Regions from separate parts of the Paenibacillus sp. FSL W8-0919 genome, predicted to be linked through region 1. Evidence: riboswitches for the same ligand, from Rfam matches in the RefSeq annotation. Region 1 holds a riboswitch; each other region holds the start of a gene.
What was found. A riboswitch is a leader RNA that binds a small molecule or an ion and turns the genes downstream of it on or off. The one in region 1 is predicted to bind thiamine pyrophosphate.
Positions count from the first base shown of each region.

Region 1 (3,657 bases):
GAAGCAGCGAGCTCTTCCCCGCTCCGTTCGGCCCGACAATCGCAATAAAATCGCCCGGATACACCTCCGCCCCTTGGACGGTAATAACGGCTTTGTCCCACCGCTTGCCTGAGAACTGGGCCAGCTGAACGGCAGGCTTGCTCTGTTCTGCCGACGTAAAGTCGGCTCCGGTAAGCCGTCCGGACTCCTCAACGGAATGGAGTCGTTCCCGGTTCTGTAGCCGAGCGGCTTTTCCCAAATCCCTGGCGAAGGAGTCATCCTGGCGGGATCCGCCGGAGGAGGTTCCAAGCGGTGCAAACACCTCCATGCCGGATGGGGACACTGCATAATCGTCCCATACGCCGGGATACCAGATGCCGAATTCCTTCAGCTCCCGCGAATAGCGGGCGAATACGTCGGCCGGCGTGCCTTCACCCAGAATCGTCCCATCCGGGCCAAAAAGCACGACCCGGTCTGCATATTCAGCCATTTCTTCAATCCGGTGCTCCACGATGATCAAGGTGCGCCCTGCGGACACAGCCTTCACCGCCGTCCAGATTTGCTCGCGGCCCTCGGGATCGAGCAGCGCCGACGGTTCATCCAGCAGCAGCACCTCCGGCTCCAGCAATAGGGCAGAAGCCAGTGCAAGACGCTGCTTCATCCCTTGCGATAAATGCGCGATTTTGACATGGAGCGACTCCAGCTCCAAGCCGACGGCTTGCAGCGCTGCCTGCATCCGCTCTTCCATCTGCTCCCGTGGAACGCATTGGTTTTCCAGGACGAATGCCAGCTCCTCGTCGACGAACGGCATGCAGAACTGGGTGTCCGGATCCTGGAACACATATCCCCAGGAAACGGGAAGCTTCTGCGCCTGGCATTTCATCGGCACCTCCGTCGCCCGGGGAATCATCCCGCTCAGCACCTGAAGAAGCGTCGATTTGCCGCAGCCGCTTGGACCCAGCAGCAGCACCTTTTCTCCGCGGGCGGCGGAGAACGAAAGATCTTTAAACATCAGCCGCTCCTCGCCCGGGTATTTAAGGCGCAGCCCTTCTACATAAAGCGCCGGTTCCTCCTGCGGATCATTAGGCGCATCCACCGTGTTTACGAAGTGTACGCCCGTTTGCATTTTAGACATGGCGCGAATCGTCCAGCGCCTCATATTCTTTTTGCGATGCCGGACGCAGCAGGGAGGTTACGCCGGTACGCTCCAGCGCTTTGGCGAGGACGAGCATCAGAAGGCCTGCAATGACGGCGCCGCTGAAGATCCGCATGCCGTATTTCGCCAGGAACATCCAGGTCTGAAGATCGTCCGTGTAGCTGTAGAAGAAATCAAGGAGCATCGAGCCGACGGCGGCAGCGGCCCCCGCCAGAGCCACCGTGAAGGCAGAAGAGCTGCGGTAGCGGGTTGCGGCAAATACGAGCTCGGCCCCCAAGCCTTGAATCAAGCCGTACATCAGGAGCGTAAGCCCCCACCCGCTGCCGAACAGCACTTCGACATGCGCGGCTGCAACCTCTGCAATGATCGCCACGCCAGGTTTCCGGATCAGCAGATAGGCCAGCGTCGCCGCGGCAAACCACATGCCATACAGCAATTCGTCCGCTTCGAAAAAGAGCGGCTTCAGCAGGTTGTATACCGATCCCCAAAAGTGATACACCACGCCCAGCACCAGCGATACAAGCACCGTCACCAAAATATCGCTCAGTCTAAGCCCTTTTCTCGGCTGAGCCCCCATTATGCCTTGCCTCATCGTTTCCATCGTACAATTACCCCTCTCCATCGCAATTTTTTAAAAGTGGAAAAAAATCACAACAAAAAACCGTCTGGAAACGCGCAGACGGAAATTAGGCCCTAATATGAGCAGGGTCGGATATTCTCTACGCTGGCATTACCCAGTTCAGATTAACGGTCAACAGCGGATAGCAGCTGCAATCTCAGCCTGATTCACTCAAGCACCCGTATTCCCTATTCGGTTTTATGTTAACTTTAAAATACACAGCCTTTCCTGATTTGGCAAGGGTCTTTTTTTCTTCAAGGCCTGTTTGTTGATTTCCAGCCGATTCTATGTCAATATCAGAGTGATTGCTTTTCAAGCATCATCGATAGCTTAGGTCTTTGCACAAAAAAGGAGAATAACATGGCCAAACGATTGCTGCGTCTGATGACAGAGCTCTCCTCCCGAAAGTGGTTGTCCCATTTGGTGGGGCAGTTCTCCCACAGCCGGTTGAGCCGTCATCTGATCCCTGCATTTATTCGAATATACCAAATCCCGGCGCATGAAGCGGAGAAAGAGCTGCATGAATACCGCTCGCTCAATGAATTCTTCTCCCGCCGATTAAAGCTCGGCCTGCGGGCCATAGATACGACCGCCGACGCGATGGTGAGCCCGGTTGATGCGACGATTACCGCCATGGGCACCATCGATACCGGCACCATCCTCAACGTCAAGGGACAGGATTACACCATTGAAGAGCTGCTTGCGCAGTCTCCGAGAATCGAGAATTATGTGAACGGTTACGCGTTCGTCTTATATTTAAGCCCGACGGATTACCATCGCATTCACGCCCCCGTTACCGGCGTGCAGATCGAGCGGGAGCACCTCAAGGGCAAGGTGTATCCCGTCAACGATTTTGCCATGACCCATATCCGGTCGGTGCTTAGCCGCAACGAAAGGCTCATTACCTATATCAAGCATGACTTCGGTGAGGTTGCCGTGGTCAAGGTCGGAGCATTGAACGTAAGCAGCATCCGTTATGCCGACGAGAACGTGACGAAATGGCAGATCGGGGATGAGCTTGCATACTTCGAATTCGGCTCAACCGTCGTGCTGTTGACCGAGAGCGGCACCTTTACCCCCCGGGGAGATCTTACCCTCGGGACGACGGTTAAAATGGGCGAGCTGCTCGGCATCCTCCATCCGCCCGCAGACAAGAAGCAGAAGCGGGATGCGTGCTTGGAGAAGGAGCTGTGTACGGAAAAATAAGAACGTCCTTGCGGATGCCTTCATTCATGACCGCAATGACTCCCGTTGCGTCCCTATCGAACAAGGACAATGTTAGACCTTATTCTCTTCCCAATAGCCGGACGATCAGCCGCTGAAAGAAGCGGTCGGGCAGCCATGCCTTGATCCGCCCGGTCAGCCGGGTGCTGCGGGGAAGCCGGTACCGGAAGCTCGGATGCTTCATACCGGCGATTCGAGCCACCAACCTTGCAACCTCGAGCGGATCCCCGCTCTTTTTGGCGGTCCGTTCGGAGTACGCCAATACCCGCTTCAGCATCCCGCTGTATGGCGAACCCTCCCTCACCTTCAACTCCCCGAAGCTCTTCCTCCAGATCGGCGTGCCGTAAGCGCCGGGCTGCACCAGCACCACATCGATGCCTAGAGGCATCAATTCCATGGCGAGACTTTCGCCAAGGCCTTCAACGGCAAATTTGGAAGCGGCATACGGGCCGTACCCCGGAAAGCCAACAACGCCGCTGATGCTGCTGATCAGAATCATTTTGGATTTACCGGTCCGCCGCATCAACGGCAGCATGCTTTGCGTCACGGAGACGGTTCCGATCACATTGGTCTCGAGCTGTCGTCTCCACTCGCTGAGCGGCACCTCTTCCACGAATCCGCCGACCGCGATGCCTGCGTTATTCACCAGCACATCCAGGCGCCCGAGCTCCTGCTCCAC
Region 1 covers NZ_JBBOPV010000001.1:2,318,550-2,322,206, reverse strand. Annotated here, with positions in the region: gene NST44_RS10255 (ABC transporter ATP-binding protein) at 1-1,114, opposite strand, end outside; gene NST44_RS10250 (ECF transporter S component) at 1,107-1,727, opposite strand; TPP riboswitch at 1,835-1,947, opposite strand; gene asd (archaetidylserine decarboxylase) at 2,115-2,960, shown strand; gene NST44_RS10240 (SDR family oxidoreductase) at 3,040-3,657, opposite strand, start outside.

Region 2 (3,657 bases), on a different contig from region 1:
GGAGACCGTTCTGCGTTTGGCAACGAGCAACGAGATGTATGAAGTGATTTTACGATTGCCGCTGATTATGCGCATTCCCATCGTCCTTCACTATTTTGAAGAGCTGAGCGTCCAGCAAATCGCAGACATTACCGGCGTGCCGACAGGAACGGTGAAATCTGGACTGGCACGAGGAAGAGCAAAACTTAACCGATCGCTAAAGGAGGCAGGAGTTCATGATCGACCAACAGATTCAGAATGCGAAACGATCCTATGAATCAATGGAGACCGATGTAGACCGTTTGATGGAGCGTGTCCGGTACAGTGTTAGCAGCGAGGATTGTACAGGCATGCTTCATAATAACCGCTCACAGCGGATTATCCGCCGCTTGTCGCTAGCCGCAGTCGGAACCCTTGTGGCCTGCGCAGTGATACTCGGCAGCGGCTTCGTCTCCCCTATTATGGCATCCGTACTACAAGAAATACCGTTCGTAGGTTCTGTTTTCCAGCGTCAGGAGCTGCACCAGTACGTTCGCGAAACAGCCTTGAAAACAGCTTCTGAAAATGGAATGACGGCGCAAGTCTTGCAAGCTGTGAGCGACAACGGGATTACGCTGCAAATTCAAGAGGTGATGTATGACGGTGATCGTCTCTCCATCGGTTATATACAACAGGTTGAGGATGGATTCTCCGGTAGGCATGGTTTCATAGACGGAATCAAATTCAAAATTGACGGCAAGCCATACGCAGACCGTGTCGGTGGCAGCGGTCCTCTACCTATTGATAGCCAAACAGGAATTGGACAAATCAGCTTGCTGCCATTCAAACAGAAGTTACCGGATGAATTCGAACTAACGATCGAGGTAGCAAACGTGGACGGAGTTAAAGGTCATTGGGATTTTTCAATTCCCATTAAAAAGACCGTTTCCGGAACGAAATCATGGATGCCGATGAGGAGTGCAACGGATGGAGAAACCACCCTGCTGATTAAGAAAATAGGCTTTAAATCCGGTACGGGTACGATGGACGTGGAGCTAGTATACAGGCGGCCGGCAGCTAAAGCGCAAGATCCCATGTATGATATCCTAGCTATTACTGATACTGGAATGGAGTTCAAACCTTATGAGATGGTAGGAGATGGCTACGTGGAAGACGATACACATATTCAATTAGGAATCTTTCAATTTAAAGTACCCTTTGTTACGCCAAAGTCCATTACGTTCCGTCCGTATTTGCGCGGGGATGTGCCGGTATATGGAATTAGAGTGCCGATGAAGCATGAACCGTCGACCGATCATCCTCTAATTATTCCTCAAGGGGAATTAGGCCGCCTGTTAGTGACGAAAGTGGAACGCTTAAAAGATAAGACGATCGTACATTACCGGAAAGAAGTCACTGACCCCCTTCAGCAAACCGAGTTGATCCTCGAGGATTTGGAAGGCAAGTACAATTTTTACCCATGGGACATGTACATCATTCCTTCCGAGGAAACGAAGACGAGGTTAATTGATGCCAAAAATAATGCTTACGTAACCGAATTCCCGGCCTTAAATTCGGATCAACAGCCAGTCTTTGTCACCCATGAATACAAAAAACCTATTTTCCTGAAAGAGCTCGAAATGACAATACCGCTTCAATAAAGTAAGCATAGGTCAATTGATGGCATTTGCGGAAATAAAAATTCAACTTCTTTTCTGGAATAAGGGGGTTAGGGGGTTATATCTACCGAGTATTGCAGCAAACACGGAAACGTTTGACACCACCGCCAAACCTATGTACAGTAATAGTCAATAGAATAGGAAGTCCACTAGGGGAGCCGTCAGCGGCTGAGACAAGAGCGTATCTTGGACCCTTTGAACCTGATCTAGTTCGTACTAGCGTAGGAAAGTGGAGCCTTCACGGATAGAGTCCTTTTTGCGCCTGCTTCTGCCGGGCAAGAGGACTATTGCTGAAGCCGCTCCGTTTTTCGGGGCGGCTTTGTTTGTCATGCTCCGAAGAACGTAAATTTTCTGCATCTTCGTTGCCCAGCACGATAGCGCACGAGTACGAGCTAGCAGCATGCAAGGTTGCCATATGCCGTGCATAAAGGGTTGGCCGAGTACATAAAGGGTTGCCGGATATACACATGTAGCCGGGTACAACGGCTGCCGGATCTGCAAAGGTTCCCGGATGCAACCGTTGCCGATATGAAAAAGATGCGGGGTATGCGAAGGTTGCGGGACATACAATAGATACTTGGCTGCCAATGCCCGGATTACCGGGATTGCCGGGTCGCTAGGAGGACTTCCTGCTCTTCATTTCAAGATGGAGGTGGGGATAACAATGACGTTTACCCAAGAGCTTCGCCAGCAGGCGGACGGAATTTTCGAGGCGATTATAAACCATCCCTTCGTGCGGGGAATTGCCGCCGGGAAGCTGGACAGCGACCAGCTGATTCACTACGTGAAGCAGGACTTCGAGTATTTGAATGCCTACATTCGCATTTATGGCATCGCCATATCCAAGTGCACGAGCCGGGAGGATATGGCGGCGTTTAACGAACAGATTGCGTTTATCCTCAACAGCGAGGTGCATCCGCATCAAAATTTCTGCTCGGTCGCGGGAGTGAACTATGAGCAGCTCCAGGGCTACCCTCTTGCACCGTCTGCGCACCACTATATCCGTCACATGCTGACCGTTGCGCATGAGGGAACCCTCGGCGAAATTATGGCGGTCCTGCTTCCTTGTCCGTGGACGTATTATGAGATCGGCCGCAGACTGCTGGATGAAGTTAAGCCGGATCGCACCCATCCGTTCCATGAATGGATTCATTTTTACGGGAATCGAGGGGAGGATGCGGCAGGGAAGTTCCTTGGCCGTGTGGATGCGTGGGCGGAAGGAGCGACGATGAAGGAGCGCGAGCGGATGCGCGAGCATTTCATGCTGAGCTGCCAGCTGGAGTATATGTTCTGGGACATGGCTTACAAGCAGGAGGAATGGCCCGTGCCGTTCCAGCCGTTGGTCAATGCCAAGGGGTATGGGCGCTGAGCATTTGAGTTATGGGACAGACAGGGGTTACGAAAGGTCATGCATTTTGAGAATGAATCAGAATTCGGGTTGAGATGAGATTATGGGTTTCATATGTCGTATGTCATATGCCAAAAACCAAGAAAAGAATGGGAAAGGATGATGGCAATGAGCGGAAATACATGGGATTCGGAGCTTGCGGGGCTTTTAACGAAGGTGCAGCAGCAGAAGCCTCTTGTCCATAACATGACCAATGTGGTGGTTACGAATTTTACGGCCAACGGCTTATACGCGCTGGGCGCGTCGCCGGTAATGGCATTTTCCCCCGACGAGGTGGCGGATATGGCCCAAATTGCCGGAGCGCTCGTGCTCAACATCGGCACGCTGTCCCGCGAACAAGTGGATGCGATGATCATTGCCGGGCAATCCGCCAATACGCATCGCGTCCCGGTTCTCCTCGATCCGGTAGGAGCGGGGGCCACGCCGTTTCGGACCGATTCGGCCCTGCGGATCATGCGTGAAGTGAAGGTTTCCCTGGTGCGGGGCAATGCGGCCGAGGTTGCCAATCTGATCGGCGAAGTCCGGGTGATCAAGGGGGTCGATGCAGACGACTCTGCGTCCGGCGGGAACTTGGAGCTGGCGCTGCGGGCTGCACAGCGGCTAAATACGGTG
Region 2 covers NZ_JBBOPV010000002.1:54,506-58,162, reverse strand. Annotated here, with positions in the region: gene NST44_RS30500 (RNA polymerase sigma factor) at 1-256, shown strand, start outside; gene NST44_RS30495 (DUF4179 domain-containing protein) at 216-1,619, shown strand; TPP riboswitch at 1,779-1,882, shown strand; gene tenA (thiaminase II) at 2,302-3,006, shown strand; gene thiM (hydroxyethylthiazole kinase) at 3,154-3,657, shown strand, end outside.
Region 2: linked by a shared signal. The riboswitch ahead of tenA (thiaminase II) and the one ahead of NST44_RS10250 (ECF transporter S component) in region 1 are both predicted to bind thiamine pyrophosphate.

Region 3 (3,657 bases), 1.7 Mb from region 1:
ATTTCTCGATATCGAACATCCAGACCGCAGCCTGCCACACGATCAAAAAGAAGAGGACCGCCACGACGGGCGGCCATATCGAGCTCCACCAGCTTTTCATGGACGGTATTTCTCCGTGAGCTTATCCATGCTGATGCCCTGCGGATGATGTGCGATTTTGACTTGGGAGATGATGCTCGGACTCCCGGCTTTCACCAGCGCATCATGCATGCGCTCCACGATACGGAGCAGCTCGGGCAGCTCGCCTTCCATCGTTGTTTCCAAAGCATGGACCTCGTATTTGACGCCGGAATCCTGGATTACCTTAATGGCTTCATCCACATAAGGGATGCTGTCTCCGCCGTCCGGCGTACGCGGAATGACTTGAATGCTCAGCAGTGTATTCGCCATGAGTCAATCGTCCTTTCGTATATGGGTTCTCATTTGCACGGCCGTTAAGCCTCATGCCGATGAGCCGCGAAGCAGCATTGCAATGCTGCGGGGAGTGCTTCTCCTATTTGTCAGGCAAAAACTCATTCGTAAACGCGCGCTCCGCGTCCAATTCCTTCTCCAGCAGCTTGCGCTCAAACATCCAGTCGGCATATCCGGACCAAACCTCGGCCTTCTGCTCGCCCCAGCGCGGCGCGTCATCTTGATAGCGCGGGCTGAGCCACTTCTGGCTTTCCAGCACCAGCTCGGCATCCAGGTCGGGAACTGCCTTCGACAGCAGTGCCGCGGCATCTTCCGGATGGTCTATCGCATATTGATAGCCTTTGGACGTTGCGCGCATGAACGCTTTGACAAGCTCCGGGTCATCCGCGATCAGCTTCTCGTTCGTTACGATGACCGGCGTATAATAATCCAGCTGTTCGGAATAATCCTTCACGTAGATCATGTCCAGCGGCTCGCCGCGAAGCTGGGCTTCAATGCCTGTCCAGGCATAGTAGATCCAGGCGAAATCAATATCCCGCTTAACCGCCGTAAAATAATCGGCGTCTCCGATGTTCACGATGTTGACCTTGTTCACATCGGCTCCATCGATCTCCATGATCGATTTCATGACGGCTTCCTCAATCGGAGAGCCCCAGCCTCCGTAGGATTTTCCTTCAAAATCGGAGGCCTTCTGGATGCCCCGATCCTTCGGTGCAGCGAATCCGGACGTATTATGCTGAATGATGGCTGCGATCGAAACCAGCGGCAGCCCCTGTGTCCGGGCGAGCGTTACGCCCTCCTGATAGCTGATGCCGAACGGTACGTTGCCGGAAGCGACCATCGCATCGGTTCCCCCGGAGCCCGGCTGTACGATTTGCACGTTCAGCCCTTCCTCCTCATAATATCCGAGCTCCTTGGCTGCATATAATCCGGTGTGGTTCGTGTTCGCCGACCAGTCCAGCATCAATTGGACATCGCGGAGCTTGGCCGGCTGTTCTCCTTCTCCGGCAGTCTCTTGTTTGCCGGGCGCGCTTCCGCCGTTCTGGCCGCTTGCCCCGCAGCCGGAAGCGACCAGAAGCAGGACGCAGGCGAGCAGCAGAGAGAGCCATGTACGTTGTTTCATCGTGTTTCTCCTCTCCTTATATGTCTTCCATTTTCCGTATTAACTTCATAACAACAACAAAAAACGCCCCGATCGTATCGGAGCGCATGACGGCGTAAGTATATACTACGGCTTATGAACAGCCGCAATCCTATGGCTTCCTACGCTGGCATTACCCAGATCAGGTATAAGGGTCAGTATCTCTATGGGATACACTCTCAGCCGGCCGATTCCAGCTCCCCCGGTATTTATGAAGTTACGGGTTATACTTCCGTTATTATAGACCTACCGGAAGCACCTGTCCAGTACGGGAACGCCCCATGCCTGAAGGCGATTTTCTACGTTCGTATAGGTCGCCGGGGTGAGTGGCTGTCCAGGCATGGAAGACCCGAATGATCCAGGCGACCCATAGGAGTCTCTATATGCGGGCGGGCAACCTTAGACCTGGCCTGTTAGCGCTGGAAAAATTCAATCCATTCGCCTTCCGGACCGTGCACGAAGAAATAGCGGTAGCCGTTGGGCAGCGTGACGATTTCCTCATCCAGATGCGGAACGTCCAGCTCCTTCACCCGTGCATATTCCGCTTCAATGTCGTCCGTGCTGACGGCAAAGTGATGCACCGTTCCCTCCGCAGGAAGGGAGTCGCTGTATCCTTGAATCAGCTCGACCTCGGTTTCATCGCTGCCGTTAAAGCCGAGGAAAGCCAGCTGGATGACACCGTTCGTGTGCGTCAGACGGTCCTTGAGCTCAAGGCCGACCACCTTCGTATAGAAAGCGATCGTTGCTTCCAGATCCCTTACGACAATGCCTACATGGTCCAATCGTCTTTGTCCCATTTTACAAGAACCCCTTCCATGAAACTATGCTAGGATATAAAACCAAAGATACGTTGATATGAAAGAATAATACTACATAAACCCCATGTGTCAAGTGGGGATTGAGTGACTACAATCCCGGGACAATTCCGCAAATAACGATTCTACGCGGCCTATATGCCTATAAATATCCAGTTGTTGGGCGCTTCTTTCTTTACTTTTCCTCGGGCTAAAAGTATGATTGGATATGGAAACGCTTTAATTCGAAAGACCTATTCATCATGAATGACCAAGCCTACCTTTTGTTTCAGGGAGGGATATGAATGAGCCCGGGTCCATCCGATTCCATATATATTCGGCTCGCGATTGGATACGCATTGATCCAATGGATATTGGCCCTGTGGATGCCGGACGCTTTATTGCTTCACCGCATCTTAGCCATTATGGCTCCGATAGCCGCATTCGCGTATTTGATCGGGGTGATTGGCAGTCGGTATGAGCAAGGCCATCTTCGCAGATTTTGGCTTCTGATTGCAGCCGGATTGGCCGGCGATGCAATAGGGCGCATCCTGTATGCGGGTGATGAATGGATTGGAGGGGTGTTTGGCGGATCCATCCGGCTGGCGGAACTGTTCTGGAGCTTGGAAGCTCTATTGTTCGCCGGTGCCCTGATTTACCTGTTCAGACGAGTGCAGGGTCCGCTGCGGGGCGCTCGGTTTACCCTGGACATCATCATTGTTGCGATTACCTTGATGACGGTGGGGTGGGAGTATCTCATTAAGCCGGAGATGGAGAGCGGGACGGATACCGTCTGGAGGTCGGCCGGAGGAGCGATGCTCTATCCGCTGTGCGGAATCGTACTGATGTTCTTTACGCTGGTCGTGTATTTTAACACTAAGCAGCTGCACAAGCGGGCGGTCATCTTCCTGTGCCTTGGTGGAAGCGCATTTGCGCTCGGGGATGTCCTTCGGATCTTTCTTGATAGTTTCATGAACATCGGAGCAGGCCTATATGTATATCCGCTGCACAGCCTCTCTGCATGCTTTATAGGCTTTGCGGGTGGACAAACGCTGCCTCGAAGGGGGAGGAGATCCCTATCCGAGAAGAAGCCGTGGCCGGCAGGAACCTTGATCGTACGATATTTGCTGCCCTACAGCGTCCTTGGCGGAATGTTTGCCCTGATGGCCCATCGGTTCGGGGGATGGAGCGGTCTATTTACCGGCTTGACCCTCTGCTTCATTCTCATTTTGATCAGGCAAATCCTGATCCAGGTCGAGAATGACCGCTTGTTCGAAAGGCTGCATGTCAGCCTGCAGAAGAGTGAATCGC
Region 3 covers NZ_JBBOPV010000001.1:602,089-605,745, reverse strand. Annotated here, with positions in the region: gene NST44_RS02565 (ABC transporter permease) at 1-100, opposite strand, end outside; gene NST44_RS02560 (thiamine-binding protein) at 97-390, opposite strand; gene NST44_RS02555 (ABC transporter substrate-binding protein) at 494-1,534, opposite strand; TPP riboswitch at 1,655-1,766, opposite strand; gene NST44_RS02550 (VOC family protein) at 1,966-2,349, opposite strand; gene NST44_RS02545 (diguanylate cyclase domain-containing protein) at 2,652-3,657, shown strand, end outside.
Region 3: linked by a shared signal. The riboswitch ahead of NST44_RS02555 (ABC transporter substrate-binding protein) and the one ahead of NST44_RS10250 (ECF transporter S component) in region 1 are both predicted to bind thiamine pyrophosphate.

Region 4 (3,657 bases), 1.1 Mb from region 1:
TCAATGGCCGTCACTTGGTAGCCTAGGCCGGCTAGGTGACAGGCCGTTCGGCCGGTTCCGCAGCCAACCTCCAGAATTCGGCTGCTCGGCCTGATAGGGTACGAATTCAGCATTCTCAGAGTGGCCTCGAATCCCCCGGGGTGGGCGCTGCCCATCCCTAATTTGGACAGCATGTTAATGTAATTCATCGAATGGATCCCTACTTTCGTTATCTGCATAAGGATATTTGTTTATTTACCATATGATTGAGGTACGTTTGGGGTTTTCGCTGAATTTACTATTTTGAGCCCTTTTTTTGAAGATATGAGCGGTTTGGGGGAAATACGCATGAAGATGGAGCCGATTCAGGCCGCAAGGAAGGTCGTGTCGGAACAATATCCGGATTGTCTGCTGGCTGTACTGGGGGGCAGTGCTTCCAGGGGAGAGCATAACGAGCACTCAGACCTTGACGTGATCATTGTAGAGAGAGAAGGCGAAGGGCTGAGGAGAAGGACGATTGAAGCTGCCGGCTGGATCGTAGAGCTGTTTATTTTATCTAGCTCCGGCTATCGCGAAGATTTTGACGCAGGCATCGTTGCGGCGAATCCGACGTTGCAGCGGATCATGGCTGAAGGCGTTGTTCTCTGCTCGCTACCGGAAGGGGAAGCCATTCGCGGGGAGGCCCAGGCTGATCTGGATTACGGCCCGCTGCCATTAACGATGTCCGATATTGACGCAGCCCGGTACATGATCACCGAATACATGATGGATCTTAAGCAGGCCAAAGGGGACGGGGAAGCCTGGTTTACCGTTCAAAAAATATCGACTTTGCTCTGCGAGTTTGTCCTGAGGGTGAACCGGCAATGGACGGGGGAAGGGAAGACGCTGTTCCGGCTGGTCTCCGGCTTCGATCCGCATTTTAGCGAGCGGTTGGTGCAAGCGCTGGAGGCGATGTACCGTACCCGGCAATCGCATCAGCTCATGAAGCTGTGCGAGCAGGTTTTGCTCCCTTACGGAGGCCAGCTGCTTGTCGGATATGAAGAATAAGGCCATCGGCTGGGGGAAAAGACAAGCGGTACAGCTGCCGTGACCGTCGTTCTTTCCGGCTCATACCTTAATATGTGATGACATCACGTATTTCAATAAATCCAGGAGGGATCGTCATGAGCGGAGCATATGGTGGAGATGTTTGGGGCACATCAACGGGTATTATACTGGTTCTCTTTATCCTGCTCGTAATCATCTCGCTTGCTTGGGTTTAATTCATCAAGGATACGCGGTGGATAGCACAAGGACTCGGCATATCGCCGGGTCCTTGTCTGCTTAAGCGTGCATATTATACGCTATTCTGCTTTGGCGATGGACTGTGCGCGGAGACGACAGCGGTCATCACGAGGTGGCTGGTATCTGTCTGGATGGCATGCTTGAACGCATCCTCGAGGGATTCGAATACGCGAGTGAGCGTTCCGTCGAGACGGCTTGCGTAATGGACGCTGCCCCCGAAGGTTCCCTTTTCCTTGGCGCGCTGCACTTCTCCGTAGATAATATCCATATAATGCTCGGTTCCGAGCGGATACAAGGCGAACTGGCAGGCGGTTTCAATATCCGCGTGTGGTCCAAGCTCGCTGTTTAACACCCCGGAATCCTCAGACATATAGACATCCGCATCCGTATCGCCTGGGCAGCCGATGGAGTAGGTCCCATTAAAGACTGTATGTACGCCGGAAGCTGCCGCATGGGCGAATATCGCACGGGTAACGTCAAATACGTGCTCGGCACGTCCGCGAACACAAGTACTGACATCATCGGTATGAATCCATACCTTATCCGTATGCACAGACTCCAACGCCCCCACAATCACTTCGACGAAGCGGTCCGTCATCGGAAATACCGAGAACCGGCAGCCAACAATCCGGCTGGTTCCGCATGCTAACTCATTCATTGTAGATTCCTCCTGCAGCATAAATTTGAGAATGCAAAATAACGCAAAAAACCGCACCCTAAGGGATAAGTGCGGCGATGTCTACGCGAAAAATACATAAACATGAACGCTACACTTCCCCACGCTAGCATGACCTAGATCGGGTAGTAAGGGTTAACGGCGGTCCTGCCGTTTCTCAGCACAAGGCACCCCTAGTACAGCAACACAAGATATGAAATTTTGCTTAGATGCCGGCCGGTCCAAGCTTTCGAAAGAGGGCGGCTTCTTACTTGGTAATTGTAACGTCTCGGCATCGAAAAAACAATGTCACTGCAGCAAAAAACCGCCATGAGGAGCTTTAATAGGCTTCCTGATGGCGGCTCTTGGTCTTGTTTCGCTTACTTGTAAACTTTCACGCGATCTTCAAGCGGAGCAAATTCCTTGTCCCCTGGCTCAGCAGCCGGCTTGCCGAATGGCATTTGTGCAATCAGCTTCCAGTTTTCAGGAATGTTCCATTCAGCTTTTACTTTTTCGTCGATCAGCGGGTTGTAATGCTGCAGGGAAGCACCCAGTCCTTCGGCTTCCAGCATTGTCCAAACGACGAGCTGAAGCATGCCGTTCGACTGATTCGCCCATACCGGGAAGTTGTCGGCATAGAGCGCAAAGTTTTGCTGAAGCCCTGCGATGACATCGTTGTCCTCGAAGAACAGCACGGTGCCATAGCCTGCGCGGAAAGAGGCCATTTTCTCAGCGGTGGATTTGAATGCTTGCTCGTCGCCCACCACTTCCTTCAGAATGCCTTCCGTAATATTCCACAGCTTGTCATGCTGCTCACCAAGCAGAACGACCGCGCGTGCGCTTTGGGAGTTGAAGGAAGAAGGCGTGTATTTCACGGCATCTTTCACGATTTCTTGGATACGCTCATCGGAGATGACGGAATCCTTGCTGATCGCATAGTAGGAACGGCGATTTTTAAGTGCGGTAAGGAAGTCTTTAGACATGTTGATAAACCCTCCTGAGTCATGGTTTGGATTGCATACGCCTGATAAAAAGATGTCCTATCATTCAAGCAAATATGCATTAAGGTGATCGCTGAAATATGTTGAATTATTATTCCTTAACAACTTACTAATTGTAAGAAATAATACTTCCGTTAGTATGTTATTATATCACATTGGTCATTGTCAACCCTGTGATTGAGAATTTATAGATGAAATACCCCGTGATTGGGAGCTAAAACAGGGGAAGGGATTTTTTATTTCCTATTTATAAGAGAGGGCGAGGAGAACAATGGAAGGATTGAGGACAACAACGGCTAATTTCTGCCAAGCTTCATATTATGAACAATTGATGAACAAATCATGCAAAGATTAATAATTTAATTGAGTTTGATTCTCAATTATACTTGTCGGTTGAGAATGAGGGTGATATAATGCTTATCAGAACGTAATTGATAATCAATCTCAATGAGAATGATAACTGAATTACGAGCTGACGAAATGATTTAGAGACATATGCATAGAAGGAAGAGCCATGAAGATCATTTACTTAGCCGCAGCCGTTGTGGCGCTTTCCATCGTCTCCTTATTTATCGGAGTCAAGGATATTTCGCCGCTGGACTTATTCTCCATGACGGAACAACAACAGCATATTATGCTCGTCAGCCGCTTGCCGCGTCTAGTCAGTCTAATTCTGGCGGGAGTCAGCATGAGTATCTGCGGATTGATCATGCAGCAGCTTAGCCGCAACAAATTCGT
Region 4 covers NZ_JBBOPV010000001.1:3,402,509-3,406,165, forward strand. Annotated here, with positions in the region: gene NST44_RS15360 (class I SAM-dependent methyltransferase) at 1-188, opposite strand, end outside; gene NST44_RS15365 (nucleotidyltransferase domain-containing protein) at 328-1,026, shown strand; gene NST44_RS15370 (sporulation protein YjcZ) at 1,143-1,241, shown strand; gene NST44_RS15375 (YkoF family thiamine/hydroxymethylpyrimidine-binding protein) at 1,316-1,921, opposite strand; TPP riboswitch at 2,021-2,124, opposite strand; gene NST44_RS15380 (nitroreductase family protein) at 2,299-2,901, opposite strand; gene NST44_RS15385 (ABC transporter permease) at 3,434-3,657, shown strand, end outside.
Region 4: linked by a shared signal. The riboswitch ahead of NST44_RS15375 (YkoF family thiamine/hydroxymethylpyrimidine-binding protein) and the one ahead of NST44_RS10250 (ECF transporter S component) in region 1 are both predicted to bind thiamine pyrophosphate.